Linked DNA regions of Caballeronia sp. TF1N1. The protein of the gene in region 2 interacts with the protein of the main gene of each other region in a pairwise test. Links are inferred from orthologs where the notes say so. Each region holds a gene or a part of one and is shown on either strand. Other genes may lie near its edges.

Region 1 (7,571 bases), 620 kb from region 2 along the record:
TTGCGCGAAGCGGGCATCGACGCGCATCCGTTCGATCCGGCGGAGCGTCCGCTCTCGGACTTGAAGGCGGAAGGTTTCGAGCGCGTGTTTATCGCGCTGCATGGCGGCTATGGAGAGAACGGCCAGTTGCAGGGCGCGCTGGACTTTTACGGCATCCGTTATACGGGCAGCGGCGTGCTCGGTTCGGCGCTCGGCATGGACAAGCTGCGCACCAAGCTCGTGTGGCAGCAGACCGGCATTCCCACGCCGCCGTTCGAGACCGTGTATCGCGGTGAAGACTACGACGCGCGCACGCACGAGATCATTGCGAAGCTCGGCTTGCCGCTTTTCGTGAAGCCGGCGACGGAAGGCTCGAGCGTCGCTGTCATCAAGGTGAAGAGCGCGGAAACGCTCGCGCCCGCGCTCGAAGAAGCCGCGAAGTACGACAAGATCGTGATCGTGGAGAAGAGCATCGAAGGCGGCGGCGAGTTCACGTGCTGTATCGCCGGCAATCTGGATTTACCGGTCATCAAGATCGTGCCGGCGGGCGAGTTTTACGACTATCACGCGAAGTACGTCGCCGACGACACCCAGTACCTGATTCCCTGCGGCCTGACCGAAGCGGAGGAAGCGCGCATGAAGCAACTGACGCAGCGCGCCTTCGACATGCTCGGCTGCACGGACTGGGGCCGCGCCGACTTCATGCTTGACCTCGACGGCAATCCGTACTTTCTCGAAGTCAACACGGCGCCGGGCATGACGGACCACTCGTTGCCGCCGAAAGCGGCGCGCGCGGTCGGCATCAGCTACAAGGATCTGGTTGTGAAGGTGTTGTCGTTGACGCTCGAAGACTAAACATTCGCACAGGACACAAGCAAACGAACCATGTGGAACAACGTTCGCCAAATGAACCTCGCCGCCAGCGCGCTGCACTTGATGCTCGTGCTTATGCTGCTGGCCGCCGCGGGCATCTGGGCGATACAGCGTCCCGAGTTTCGTCTGCGGGGTATCCAGATCGACGGCGACACGGCGCACATCAACACGCCGACGGTGCGCGCGAGCGTGGTGGGGCATCTGAAGGGCAATTTCTTCACGGTCGATCTCGATACGGCCCGCGCCGCGTTCGAGCAGATGCCGTGGGTGCGTCATGCAAGCGTGCGGCGCGTCTGGCCGAATGCGCTCGCAGTGACACTCGAGGAATACAAGCCGCTCGGCACCTGGGGCAACGACCAGTTGGTGAGCGTGGACGGTGAACTCTTCACGGCGAACCAGGGCGAACTCGACGACGACCTGCCCGCGTTCGACGGTCCCGAGGGCACGGCGAAGGAAGTGGTCGCCCGGTATCACGATTTTCAGAAGTGGTTCGCGCCGCTCGACGCGCAGCCGGAGGAAGTGACGCTGTCGCCGCGATTCGCATGGACGGTCAAGCTCTCGAACGGAACGCAGCTCGAACTGGGCCGCGAGCGCAATGAAGACACATTGCTCGAACGCAGTCGGCGCTTCGTTGCGTCGTGGCCGTCGGTGACGGGGCGTTGGGGCAACGACATCGAATACGCGGATTTGCGTTACCCGAATGGCTTCGCGATACGAGCAGCTGGAATGCGTTTCATCAATGACACCGACAAGGCCAAGAAGTAAGCAGACAAAACGGGCATGAGCACGCTATGAGCAAAGACTACAAAGACCTGCTGGTTTCCCTCGACATTGGAACGTCGAAGGTGGTCGCGATCGTCGCCGAACTGAAAGGCGAGGGCCACTACGAGGTGATCGGACTCGGTCAGAGCGACTCGAAGGGGTTGAAGAAGGGCGTCGTGGTCAACATCGAGGCCACGGTGCAATCCATTCAGCGCGCGCTCGAGGAAGCCGAGCTGATGGCGGATTGCAAGATCACGAATGTCTTCACGGGCATTGCGGGAAGCCATATCCGCAGCTTCAATTCGAGCGGCATGGTGGCGATCAAGGACAAGGAAGTCACGCAGACGGACGTCGCCCGCGTGATCGAAACGGCCAAGGCCATCAACATCCCGACCGATCAGCAGGTGCTGCATATCCTCACGCAGGAATTCATCATCGACGGTCAGGAAGACGTGCGCGAGCCTATCGGCATGAGCGGTATCCGGCTCGAAGTAAAGGTGCATATCGTGACGGGCGCGGTGAGCGCGGCGCAGAACATCGTGAAGTGCGTGCGCCGCTGCGGGCTCGAAGTGAACGACCTCATTCTTCAGCCGCTCGCCTCGTCGCTGGCGGTGTTGACGGAAGACGAGAAGGAACTGGGCGTAGTGCTCGTCGATATCGGCGGCGGCACGACGGACATCGCCATCTTCAGCGAAGGCGCGATCCGTCACACGGCCGTGATTCCCATCGCCGGCGATCAAATCACGAGCGACGTCGCGATGGCGCTGCGCACGCCGACGCCGGACGCGGAAGACATCAAGGTGAGCTACGGCATCGCGAAGCAGGCGCTCGCCGATCCCGACGAGATGATCGAAGTGCCGGGTCTCGGCGAACGCGGTCCGCGCACGCTGTCGCGTCAGGCGCTCGCAGCAGTGGTCGAGCCGCGTGTCGAGGAACTGTTCTCACTGGTGCAGCAGGTCGTGCGCGAATCCGGCTACGAAGAATTGCTGTCGAGCGGCGTCGTCCTGACCGGCGGCGCGGCGATGATGCCCGGCATGGTCGAACTCGGCGAAGACATTTTCCTGAAGCCAGTGCGTATCGGCGTGCCGGAATACGCGGGCGGCCTTGCAGATGTCGTGCGCAATCCGCGCTATTCGACGGCCATGGGCCTGCTCGCCGAAGGACGCTCGCAACGCATGCGCGGCCGCAAGGTCGCGGTACAGAACGGATCGATGGGCCAGGTATTCACGCGCATGAAAGACTGGTTTCTCGGAAACTTCTGAATCGAATAAGAAACATAAGTAGCACGAAAGAAAAAGCAGCAGACGCTGAATATAATTCGTGCCAGTACCGGCGGCTGGCGCGCGGTGAGGGGTTGCCCGATCTCTCGCCGAATAACGCCGATCTTCATTCTTGACGGAGGCAACATGGATTTCGAAATGCTGGAAACGGAAACCAACGGAACGATCATCAAGGTGGTCGGTGTCGGAGGTGCGGGTGGCAACGCCGTGCAGCACATGATCAACAGAGGTGTACAAGGCGTCGACTTCATCGTGATGAATACCGACGCGCAGGCACTGGCTCGCTCACGCGCGCCGGCGGTTCTGCAATTGGGCATGACCGGTCTCGGTGCGGGCGCCAAGCCGGACAAGGGTAAGGAAGCGGCGGAAGACGCGCGCGAGCGTATCGCCGATGCATTGCGTGGCGCGCACATGGTGTTCATCACCGCGGGCATGGGTGGCGGCACGGGGACGGGCGCGGCGCCAGTGGTCGCGCAGATCGCGAAGGAAATGGGCATTCTGACCGTCGGCGTCGTGAGCAAGCCGTTCGAGTTCGAAGGCGGCCGCCGCATGCGCGTGGCGGAAGCCGGCTCGCAGCAGTTGGAAGATCACGTCGACTCGCTCATCGTCGTGTTGAACGACAAGCTGTTCGACGTGATGGGCGACGACGCCGAAATGGACAAGTGCTTCCAGTGCGCGGATGACGTGCTGAACAACGCTGTCGCGGGCATCGCGGAAATCATCAACGTCGATGGTCTCGTGAACGTCGACTTCGAAGACGTGAAGACCGTGATGGGCGAGCAAGGCAAAGCGATGATGGGCACGGCGACAGTCGCCGGCGTCGATCGCGCGCGTCTCGCGGCGGAACAGGCCGTGGCGAGCCCGTTGCTCGAAGGCGTGGACTTGTCGGGTGCGCGCGGCGTGCTCGTGAATATCACGTCGAGCCGTTCGCTGCGTTTGTCGGAAACGCGTGAAGTGATGAATACCATCAAGAGCTACGCGGCCGACGACGCAACTGTGATCTTCGGCGCGGTGTACGACGACGCAATGGGCGACGCCCTACGCGTGACGGTGGTGGCAACGGGCCTGGGCCGCGCGGCGAAGAAGCAGCAGCAAGCGCCAATGACCCTCCTGCGCACGGGCACCGACAATCAGCCGGTCGCGCATGCGCACGCAACGCACAACACGTATTCGCCGCAGCATGGTCAGCCGACGGATTACGGTCAGCTGGACACGCCGGCAGTGTGGCGTTCGACGCGGGAAACGGCGGCTTCGCATGTGCAGGCATTGCAGGAAAAGGGCGTCGACACTTACGACATCCCGGCGTTCCTGCGCAAGCAAGCGGACTAAGACGGGCCTCATCGCCGAAATATGGCGACGAGCGAAGCCGTAGCACCCGTTATCACGCGCGCTGAATCGAGAAGCGCGACAATGCAGGCTTCACGTGGGGCGACTGTCCAAGGCCGCGTTCGAGGACGTATCGAATCGGACGCCAGGCCGTGGCCAGGCGCTCTCCACGAATTTGCCACTGTGCAGATGAAGCCGGTGTCGTCGAACTTCGCGATAAAGCGTCAAGCGCGGGACGATGCACTTCGCCGGAATGTGCGGGCACTGACGAGGGAAGGACCGAGCATGATCAAAGTGGGTGAAACGTTGCCGGATGTGCGTCTCTTCGAGTTCATCGAGGAGCCGAGCGAAGGCTGCGCCGTGGGACCGAACGGGTTCTCGGCGCGCGAGCGGACCGCTGGCAAGCGCGTGGTGATCTTCGGATTGCCGGGCGCGTTCACGCCGACGTGTTCCGCCAGACACGTGCCCGGCTACGTCGAGGCGGCGGAGGAGTTTTCCGCTGAGGGTATCGACGAAGTCTGGTGCGTTTCCGTCAACGACGCGTTCGTCATGAACGCGTGGGGACGCGATCTTCAAACCGCGGGCAAGGTGAAGATGATCGCGGACGGCAGTGCGCGTTTTGCCCAGGCACTCGGACTGGATCAGGATTTGACCGAGCGCGGCATGGGAATTCGTTCCCAGCGCTACGCGATGGTGATCGACAATGGCGTGGTCAAGACGCTTAATGTCGAAGCGCCCGGCAAGTTCGAAGTCAGCGACGCTCAAAGCATCCTGGCGACGTTGCGCTGAGTGAAGCGGCGTCGCGTTGTCTCTGTACAACGCCGCAGACGCACTCTCAAACAGCCGCAACTTGGGGCCGATGACCGGAAATGCCTCCATTCCGGCCATCGGCCCGTTCTACTTCATTAAATCTGTCATCGGCAGGTAACACCGGGAAACACTTGAAACCTCCCGGAGCGCGACGACGTGCACTGGATGGAGTATACTTCGGCCTATTAGCTTATATAGTGCGATTAATTCTCTTTATTGGGAATTCATATCGGAAGAAGAAAATCATGTTGAAGCAGCGAACAATCAAGACTGTAGTCAAGACCGTGGGGATCGGGCTCCATTCCGGCCGGAAGGTCGAACTGACGCTCAAGCCCGCACCGGCTGGCACGGGCATCGTGTTCTCGCGTATCGACTTGCCGCAGCCGGTCGACATTCCCGCGTCCGCGATGTCCGTCGGCGACACGCGCCTGGCGTCCGTGCTGCAGAAGGACGGCGCGCGCGTTTCCACCGTCGAGCACTTGATGTCGGCATGCGCGGGACTCGGTATCGACAATCTGTATGTCGATGTAACCGCCGAGGAAATCCCGATCATGGACGGCAGCGCGGCTTCGTTCGTGTTTCTGATTCAATCGGCGGGTATCGAAGAGCAGAACGCGCCGAAGAAATTCATCAAGGTGACGAAGCCCGTCGAAGTGCGCGACGGCGATAAATTCGCGCGTCTCGACCCGTATTTCGGCTTCAAACTGAGCTTTACCATCGACTTCCGTCACCCGGCCGTCGACAAGACCGGTCAGGCGTTGGAAGTGGATTTCGCGACTACGTCATATGTGCGTGAAATCGCGCGTGCTCGTACGTTCGGCTTTGCGCACGAAGTTGAAATGATGCGCGAACTCGGTCTCGCACGCGGCGGCAGCATGGACAACGCGATCGTGCTCGACGAGTACCGCATCCTGAATAACGACGGCCTGCGCTACGACGACGAATTCGTGAAGCACAAGATGCTGGACGCCATTGGCGACCTGTATGTCGTGGGGCATCCCCTGCTCGCGTCCTATAAGGCGTACAAGGGCGGCCACGCCATGAACAACATGCTTTTGCGCGAATTGCTCGCAAACGAAGACGCTTACGAAATGGTCACCTTCGAGGACATTCAGAAGGCGCCGCGCGGTTTCAGTTTCGACACGCAGACGGCATTTGCCTGAGTCACTTCAGGCAGCGAGTTTCAAGCGAATGAGCGGTGCGAAAGCATCGCTCATTTTTTTTCGCCTTTGCCTCGATGACGCGCGGCCATTTTCGCGAGCGCTTCCTGTAGCGGCGAAGGCGCGAGCGTCTCGGCAAGCTCGTGCAGCGCCGATGCACCCGCCGCCGACATCCGCGCTTGCTTGGGCGGCACCGCGTCCTGCATCGATTGCGGACGCACGCGCACTCTCAGCGAGTTGACCGCCCAGCCGCGTTGCTGCAGATCGGCGAGCAAAGTGGGCTCGATATGGCGCAGCCGCGCCGCGAGCGCGTTATGCGCGGCGAAAAGCGCTAGCACGCCTTCCTTGATGAAACCGGGCTCGACATTGGCCGCGAGATAATCCGGCAGAAGCGTGCTCAGATCGCGCTGCAGTGCCGCCACTTGCTCGACGCCTGCCCGCAAAGCGCGAAAGGCATCGGTGCGATCGAGGACATCGGCCAGCGCCTGTGGCTTGCGCGGATCGAACCGCTCCGGTCCAGATCTTGAATTTGTAGAAAAACGGCTCATTTTTGGCTTGAGAACGCCCGACGCAATGGTTCGATTGTAACGCGCGCCCGCGCGCTTCCCCGACGCGCAAGCCTTATTCGGCAACCGCGCCGGAACAAACTTTCAAACGGTTGACTGTCGCGTTCCCCCGACGCGCGCGAGCCCACGCGGACGTAAGGTCTGCCAAACTCGCGTGCTAAAATTCCCGATTCGATTTCACCCAATGGACTTAAGTCGCCGGGGTTCTCCGAACTCGGACGCAGCAAGCAACATGCGCCCATCCGAAGCCGCGACGCAGACACTGATCCGATGACCACCGGTTTCCTTCAGAAGATTTTTGGCAGCCGCAATCAGCGGCTGGTCAAGCAGTACCAAAAGACCGTTGTGGCGATCAACGCCCTCGAGCCGACCGTCGAGAAATACACGGACGATCAGCTACGCGCGAAGACGGACGAGTTCCGCCAGCGCGTCGCGAGCGGCGAATCGCTCGACGTGCTTCTGCCCGAGGCGTTCGCGGTCTGTCGCGAAGCGAGTCGGCGCGTCCTGAAAATGCGCCACTTCGACGTCCAGTTGATCGGCGGCATGGTGCTGCATTACGGCAAGATCGCGGAAATGCGCACGGGCGAAGGCAAGACGCTCGTCGCCACACTCGCCGCGTATCTGAACGCGCTGTCGGGCCGCGGCGTGCACGTCGTGACGGTGAACGACTACCTCGCGCAACGCGACGCCGAATGGATGGCGCGTCTTTACAACTTCCTGGGTCTTTCGTGCGGCGTGAATCTGTCGCAAATGGAACACGGCCAGAAGCAGGAAGCCTACGCGGCGGACATCACTTACGGCACGAACAACGAATT
Region 2 (7,532 bases):
AGTGCCGATGGGATCGATATGCCGCATCGGGTTCATCGAGACACGGCCGAGCACGTAGGCCGTGTTGTCGCCGAGCAGACGCGCGGCGTAGCCATGCGCGGCCTCGTGCAGGGTGATCGCGAAGATCACCGGGAGCGCGTAGACCGCGATGGTTTGTATCAGGGAAGCATCCATAGGGCGGTATTGTATCAAGCAGGCAGGCGAGAGCAGACGAAGGCGGCGCGATGCCAAGCGCCGCGCCGGCGGTTTGTGGAGGATTTAAGCGCGTGGACGAAAAACTTATGCGGCGAGACCGAACGGTTCCAGACTACCGCGTCCCGCGCGCACGAGCACGGGTTCGCCGCCGGAAAGATCGATGACCGTCGAGGGTTCGGCCGGGCAAGCGCCTGCATCGATCACGAGTTCGATCTGCTTTTCGAGCCGTTCGCGGATCTCCTCTGCGTCGTTGAGCGGTTCCGTGTCGGGCGGCAGGATCAGCGTGGAGCCAAGCAGCGGCTGCCCCAGCGCTTCGAGCAGCGCCAGCGTGATGGCGTGATCCGGCACGCGCAGCCCGATTGTCTTGCGCGACGGATGCGACAGCCTGCGCGGCACTTCCTTGGTCGCCTGCAGCACGAACACATAAGGGCCCGGCGTCACGGACTTGATGAGCCGGTACTGCGTGTTGTCGACCATCGCGAAATTCGACAGCTCCGAGAGATCGCGCACGAGCAGCGACAGCAACTGCTTGTCGTCGATCCCACGAATCCGGCGCAGACGTTCGACCGCCGTCTTGTCGTCGAGATGGCAGGCGAGCGCGTAGCTCGAATCGGTCGGCAGCGCGACGATCCCGCCATCGCGAATGATCTGCACGGCCTGATTGATGAGCCGCGGCTGCGGATTGTCGGGGTGAATCCGAAAAAATTGAGACATACGATGCCTTCTTGTTCGCTCGTGCCCGCAACGCCACGCGAGCGCCCAGGCGTGCCGCGCGTACGGAAAATTCGGATGACGCAGGGAGCACGAGCCGTGCGGACGCCTTACAGCCAACGCTCCCAAACCGGCGTGAGATCGTCCGGCAACGGCGGCAACTGACCGAGATCGACGCGCCCTTCCCCCGCGCCGTGGAAGTCGGAACCGCGCGAGGCTTCGAAGCCGTAACGACGCGCGACATCCGCATATTCGCGATACTGATCCGGCGTGTGGCTGCCGGTGACGACCTCGATGGCGCGGCCGCCGAGCTGGATGAATTCGTCGAAGAGCGCGGCGAATTCGAGCGGGCTGTAATCGTAACGCCCCGGATGCGCGATGATCGGCTCGCCGCCCGCGTTGCGAATCCATTTCACCGTGTCGGCGAGTTTCGCCCAGCAGTGGCCGACGTAACCCGGCTTGCCCTCGCCGAGATAGCGCGCGAACACGTCGGACGTGGTCTTGGCGTAGCCTTCTTCCACCAGGAAGCGCGCGAAATGTACGCGCGAAATCATGTCGGGGTCCTCGGCATGGCGCAGCGCGCCTTCGTGCGCGTTCGGAATACCGACTGCCGCCAACGCTTCGCCGATCGCCACGCCGCGCGCCGCGCGGCCGTTACGCGTGGCTTCGAGCCCGCGCTGCAGTTCCGCGTTTTCCGGATCGACATTCATGCCGACGATGTGAACCGTGCGCCCCGCCCACGTCACCGAAATCTCGACGCCCGGCAAATAGCCCATGCCGAGCGCCTCGGCCGTCTCGCGCGCTTCGCGCTGGCCGCCGAGCTGATCGTGATCGGTGAGCGACCATAATCCGACGCCGCCGGCGTGCGCGCGCGCCGCGACCTGCGCAGGCGCGTACTGGCCGTCGGAGACGGTGGAATGGCAGTGCAAATCGGCGTTGATCGTCGGCTTCATGATTTTTAACATTTTACTGTAACGGCATGACGTGCTGGTGATGCCGTTGCGCCTGGCTGCGCGTCAGCGTGCACATTCACGCGCAGAACGCTTCGATGAGCGCGGCGACTCGCTCGGGTTGATCGTGATGAACCATATGCCCCGCTTCATCGATGATTTCCTCGCGCCAGTCGGCAAACGCCTCGAAGCGCGTCTTGAACTCGGCAATCGGCATTTTTCCGGCGAAACCCGCGAGCGTGGGCGAATCCTTCGCCTCGACGTGCAGCACGGGCGCCTGAACACGCTTCCAGACCGCCGACACCTCATCGAGCCGATACAACGTAGGACCACGCAGCTTGTGTGCCGGGTCGGCGAGCAAATGAAATTGCCCGTCGGCTTCCTGCCGTGACCAGTGCTGCGCAAGAAACCGCGCGCGTGCAGGCGCCAAGCGCGGATTGGTGCGGATCAGCCGATCGGCGACTTCATCGAGCGTCGCATAGCTGCGCAGTTGTGGCGGCGCGCGCAGGTCGTCGAGCCATGTAGCGATACGTCCGGGCGCCTGCGCCGGATGCGCCGCGGGCAGCCCAAAGCCTTCGAGATCGACGACGCGGCGTACCCGCTCCGGCCGCACGCCCGCATAGAGCAGCGCGAAGTTCGCGCCCATGCTGTGGCCGATCAGGTTCACTTTGCCGACGGGATCGAAATGGTCGATGAGCGCTTCGAGGTCCGCGAGATAGTCCGGAAAATAGTAATGGCCGCCGCCCTTCTCGGCCACCGGCCAGTCCGACAGCCCGAAGCCGCGTGCGTCGGGCGCGAGCACTTGCCAGTCGCCCTTGAGCGCATCGACGACGAACTGGAACGATGCCGCGACGTCCATCCAGCCGTGCAGCATGAAAAGCATGGGCGCGTCGGGCGAGCCCCAGCGGCGCACGTGCAGACGCACGCCGCGCGCATCGACGAATTCGGAGCGCGATTCTTTCATGGTCGGTGTCGCATTCGAAAAAGATGATCGTTCGATTATAGCGACGGGTTCTCGTCCAGCCCGGCGAGCGCGCGCAGCTCGGCCTCGTCGAAGCCCGCGTCGCGACGCGCCTCGAAGTTGAACGGGCCACGCAATTTCGGCGCGTGATACTGCTTCGCAAGACGCTCGTAAGTGGGATGCGGATCGAGACTCGCCGCGTCGCAGAGAAAACGGAACCAGTGGTTGCCGATCAGCACATGACCGATCTCATCGCGCAGGATTACATCGAGAATCGCTGCCGACGCTTCGTCGCCCGCCTGCGCGAGACGCTTGCGAATGGGCGGCGAGGCATCGAGACCGCGCGCTTCGAGCGTGCGCGGCACGAGCGCCATGCGCGCCAGCACGTCGGCGCGGGTGCGCTCGGCCATTTCCCACAAGCCGTCGTGAGCGGGAAAATCGCCGTAGACGTGGCCGAATTGCGCCAGACGCGCGGTTAGCAGCGAGAAGTGATGCGCCTCCTCCGCCGCGACCTTCAGCCAGTCGATGTAGAACGCCGTGGGCATCGAAGGAAAGCGCCACACGGCATCGAGCGCCAGATTGATCGCGTTGAATTCGATGTGCGCAAGCGCGTGCAGCAGCACCGCGCGCCCCGCGTCGGATTGCATGCTGCGGCGCTTGAGCGATGACGGCTCGACGAGTTCCGGCGCCTCGGGACGGCCGGGCAAGTGGTCCGGTTCGTCGAGCGCGACTTCCGGGTCGATGCGCGCCGCACGGCACAGCACGCGCTCGTACAGCGTGCGGGCGTCGCGCGCTTTCGTCACCGGATCGCGCTCGCGGAGAATGGCGAGCGCCGCGCGGCGCATGCAGGCATCGTCGGTGAAGGAAGTCGGAACGTTTTGCATGATGCTCGGTTAAGCGAAAGACGCCAGGAAGCGAATGCGGCCGGCGCGAAGGACGTTTCGGCGCAACCGGCTAAAATGGTAATCCCGGCGCACGCACGACACGCCGAAAGCAATAATCCGCGCGGTCAACCAATTGGACAAGGCGCGGAACGACATACGACAAAGGCGCGCATTGTAGCCCTCGCGCGGCCCGACGCGGCAACGAGCGCATCCCACCCTTCGAAGACAACGCCCAGGAGACACAGTGGCCATCTACAAACTCGGCGACGACGCCCCCACCATCCACGAAAGCGTCTTTCTCGCGGATACCGCGACGATCATCGGTCAGGTGACGCTCGAGGAAAATGCCAGCGTGTGGTTCGGCGCGACGCTGCGCGGCGACAACGAACCGATCGTCGTCGGTCACGGCAGCAACGTGCAGGAAGGCGCGGTGCTGCACGCGGACCCGGGCTTTCCTCTGACGATCGAAAACGACGTGACCGTCGGACATCAGGCCATGCTGCACGGCTGCACCGTAAAGGAAGGCTCGCTGATCGGAATTCAGGCGGTGGTCTTGAATGGTGCGGTAATCGGCCGCAACTGTCTGGTTGGCGCGGGCGCCATCGTCACCGAAGGCAAGGTTTTTCCGGACAACACGCTGATTCTCGGCGCACCCGCCAAAGCGGTGCGGGAAATCGGCGAAGCGGATATCGCCCGCATGCGCGGAGCCACGGCGAGCTACGCGGACCGGCGCGAATTCTACAAGGCGCAGCTCGTGCGCATCGGTTGAGCGGCTCATCCGCTTATCGAAGACGGCGCGTCTCGTCTCATCACCCAAGGAAGAGTTGTGAACGACCAGTTGCAAAAATTCATGTTCAATGCGGCGCCCGTGCGCGGCGAGATCGTCTCGCTGCGCAATACGTGGCAAGAAGTGCTCGCGCGCCGTTCGTATCCGCAAGCGGTGCGCAATGTGCTCGGCGAGATGATGGCCGCGTGCGCGCTTCTGTCGGCGAACCTCAAGTTCGACGGCACGCTCATCATGCAGATATATGGCGACGGCCCCGTGAAAATGCTGGTCGTGCAGTGCAATTCGAATCTGTCGCTGCGCGCCACGGCCAAGCTTTCCGATGACGCGAACGAACAGCAGCTCGACGGCGACATGTCGCTTGCCGATTTGCTCAACCGCAATGGCCAGGGGCGCTGCGTCATCACGCTCGACCCGAACGACAAGAGGCCGGGACAGCAGCCGTATCAGGGCATCGTGCCGTTGTCGGGCGAGCACGGGCCGCTTACGTCGATGTCGGAAGTGCTCGAACACTACATGCATCACTCCGAGCAGCTGGACACGCGCATCTGGCTCGCGGCCAACACCGACCGCGCCGTCGGCGTGCTGCTGCAGAAGCTCCCGGGCGATGGCGGGATCGTGCCGCATCCGGGCGAACACGACGCCGATACTTGGCAGCGCGTGTGTCATCTCGGCAGCACGCTTTCCGCCGAGGAATTGCTGAAGGAAGAACCCGAGACGGTGTTCCGGCGACTTTTCTGGCAAGAGAACGTGCAGCACTTCGAGCCTGCGCCCGCGCGCTTCCAGTGCAGCTGCTCGCGCGAAAAGGTCGGCGGCATGCTGAAGATGCTCGGCCGCGAAGAGGTGGACAGCGTCATCAAGGAGCGCGGCAGCGTCGAGGTTCACTGCGAGTTCTGCAATCAACGCTACGAGTTCGACCCGGTGGACGTTGCGCAACTTTTTGTCGCAAAAGAGCTCTCACAAGGGGTGAGCCCGGCGCCCGGTCAGCGGCACTGAGCCTTGCGGCGCCTGGGTTTGCGCGGGATTGGCGAGGGCATCTGCCGATCCGGCGCGGCTTTTGCATCGGTTGATGCATCAAGCTTGCCGCACGGTATGATTTTCACCCCGCAGAACTCAGTACCGGCCCGCTGGAGGTCGCAAATGAAAACCGCAACGCTCAACTGGAAACTTTCGTCGTGCCTCTTGGGCTTGGCGCTCGTCGCTGGCTGCACGATGGACCCGCCCGGCCCTTCGCCAATCTACAGCCGCTTGCCCAACACGCCGCTGCCCCCGCAAGAGACGCTCACGCCCGAGCAGCAGATGGCGCGCTATAACGCCATCGACAAACAGGCGCTGAACGAATCGCAGAAGGCTGCGAGCATAGGCAACGACGCCAAGATGATGTCCAATTACTACACGCCCCCCGTCACGGTCTACGGCGGCTATTCCAGCGGCGGCTGGGGTGGCGGTCCTTACTGGGGCTCGGGTATAGGCATCGGCACCGGCTATTCCTGGTAACGGCGAATCCCGCGCAAACCAGGCGCACATGAAAAATGGCGCGGTCGAAATATCGACTGCGCCATTTTTTATTTTGCCGAGAAAAACGAAAAGCCGCTCAGTTAGCCGCGCCCTGCTTCTTCTTCGCTTCGGCGGCCTTTTCCTTCTGCATTTTCTTGTCCGCGTCGCGCATTTCCTGCTTCGAGCGCGAAACCGGATTCGGCACCACGCGCAACGGCGCCGCCGAGACTTGCCCGCGCGTCGAACCGTTCATGCCGGGCACGTTCGCCGAGTTGACAGGCGCGTTGGAGTTCGGCGCGACGAATTGCACGAACACCTCGCTGTCCTTCACCATGCCCATCTCATAGCGCGCGCGCTCTTCGACAGCCGCGGTGCCGCTTTGCAGATCCTGCACTTCACCCTGAACGCGCTCGTTGCGCAGCTTCAGATTCGTGTTCTTGTCGCTTTGCTGCGCGAGCTGCTGCTGCAATTCATGCACGCGAAGCCAGCCGCCGTGTCCCCACCACAACGGGTATTGGATCAGCGCCAGTAACAAGACCAGAACGACAGTTACGAGCCGCATTCGAGTAGCCGAAATAAGCGCCGCCCGGCAACCTCTATTGACGTCGAGGCCGTGGGCGGCGGGCTGAAAATAAGACTAACGTTCTTATCGACTAAAGCGGCAAAAGCTTTAGCGGAGGTTATAGAACGCCGACTTGCCGGGGTAGCTTGCGATATCGCCGAGGTCTTCCTCGATACGCAGCAACTGGTTGTACTTCGAGATGCGATCGCTGCGCGACAGCGAACCGGTCTTGATCTGGCCGGCGTTCAGACCGACGGCGATATCCGCGATGGTCGAATCTTCCGTCTCGCCCGAACGGTGCGAGATGACCGCCGTGTACGACGCGCGCTTCGCCATTTCGATCGCCGCGAAGGTTTCGGTGAGCGTGCCGATCTGGTTGATCTTGATGAGGATCGAGTTGGCGATACCCTTGTCGATGCCTTCCTTCAGGATGCGCGTGTTGGTGACGAAGAGGTCGTCGCCGACGAGCTGAATCTTCTTGCCGAGGCGATCGGTCAGCGTCTTCCAGCCGTCCCAGTCGCTTTCGTGCATGCCGTCTTCAATGGAGACGATCGGGAACTTGTCGGCGAGCGTCGCCAGATAGTCCGAAAATTCGCCGGACGACAGTTGCAGACCTTCGCCGGCCAACTGGTACTTGCCGTCGTGGTAGAACTCACTTGCCGCGCAATCGAGCGCGAGCAGCACGTCTTCACCGGCGCGATACCCCGCTTTTTCGATAGCCTGCAGGACGGTCGAGAGACACTCGTCGTTGCTGCCGAAGTTCGGCGCAAAGCCGCCTTCGTCGCCCACTGCCGTGCTCATGCCGCGATCGGCCAGAATCTTCTTCAACGCGTGGAACACTTCGGCGCCGCAACGCAGGGCTTCGCGAAAGGTCGGCTGGCTTACCGGCACGATCATGAATTCCTGGATGTCCAGGCTGTTGTTCGCGTGCGCGCCGCCGTTGACGATGTTCATCATCGGCACCGGCAGTTGCATGGCGCCCGAGCCG

What was found.
Region 1: the proteins of ftsB (region 2) and LDZ28_RS11665 interact in binary tests that used the Escherichia coli proteins (3 or more experiments, as listed by UniProt). The link is inferred for Caballeronia sp. TF1N1 from one-to-one orthologs.

What each region holds. Positions count from the first base shown.
Region 1 is NZ_CP084626.1:2,500,082-2,507,652, reverse strand. Bases 10-2,740 are described here. They hold LDZ28_RS11665 (cell division protein FtsQ/DivIB), read left to right. Parts: upstream 10-864; coding sequence 865-1,617; downstream 1,618-2,740. Other genes in these bases: ftsA (cell division protein FtsA), read left to right, coding at 1,644-2,740; LDZ28_RS11670 (D-alanine--D-alanine ligase), read left to right, coding at 10-834. Outside these bases: more of LDZ28_RS11670, read left to right, coding at 1-9; more of ftsA, read left to right, coding at 2,741-2,876; cell division protein FtsZ, read left to right, coding at 3,021-4,223; LDZ28_RS11650 (peroxiredoxin), read left to right, coding at 4,506-5,009; lpxC (UDP-3-O-acyl-N-acetylglucosamine deacetylase), read left to right, coding at 5,276-6,193; LDZ28_RS11640 (DUF721 domain-containing protein), read right to left, coding at 6,244-6,738; preprotein translocase subunit SecA, read left to right, coding at 7,027-7,571. UniProt on the Escherichia coli protein: Essential cell division protein. May link together the upstream cell division proteins, which are predominantly cytoplasmic, with the downstream cell division proteins, which are predominantly periplasmic. May control correct divisome assembly.
Region 2 is NZ_CP084626.1:1,883,862-1,891,393, forward strand. What follows is about bases 4,813-7,504. They hold ftsB (cell division protein FtsB), read right to left. Parts: upstream 6,545-7,504; coding sequence 6,080-6,544; downstream 4,813-6,079. Other genes in these bases: hslO (Hsp33 family molecular chaperone HslO), read left to right, coding at 4,813-5,481; LDZ28_RS08765 (hypothetical protein), read left to right, coding at 5,626-5,982; eno (phosphopyruvate hydratase), read right to left, coding at 6,653-7,504. Outside these bases: LDZ28_RS08730 (site-2 protease family protein), read right to left, coding at 1-174; LDZ28_RS08735 (L-threonylcarbamoyladenylate synthase), read right to left, coding at 280-909; LDZ28_RS08740 (3',5'-nucleoside bisphosphate phosphatase), read right to left, coding at 1,017-1,859; LDZ28_RS08745 (alpha/beta fold hydrolase), read right to left, coding at 1,936-2,820; LDZ28_RS08750 (ferritin-like domain-containing protein), read right to left, coding at 2,856-3,701; LDZ28_RS08755 (gamma carbonic anhydrase family protein), read left to right, coding at 3,946-4,470; more of hslO, read left to right, coding at 4,528-4,812; more of eno, read right to left, coding at 7,505-7,532. UniProt on the Escherichia coli protein: Essential cell division protein. May link together the upstream cell division proteins, which are predominantly cytoplasmic, with the downstream cell division proteins, which are predominantly periplasmic.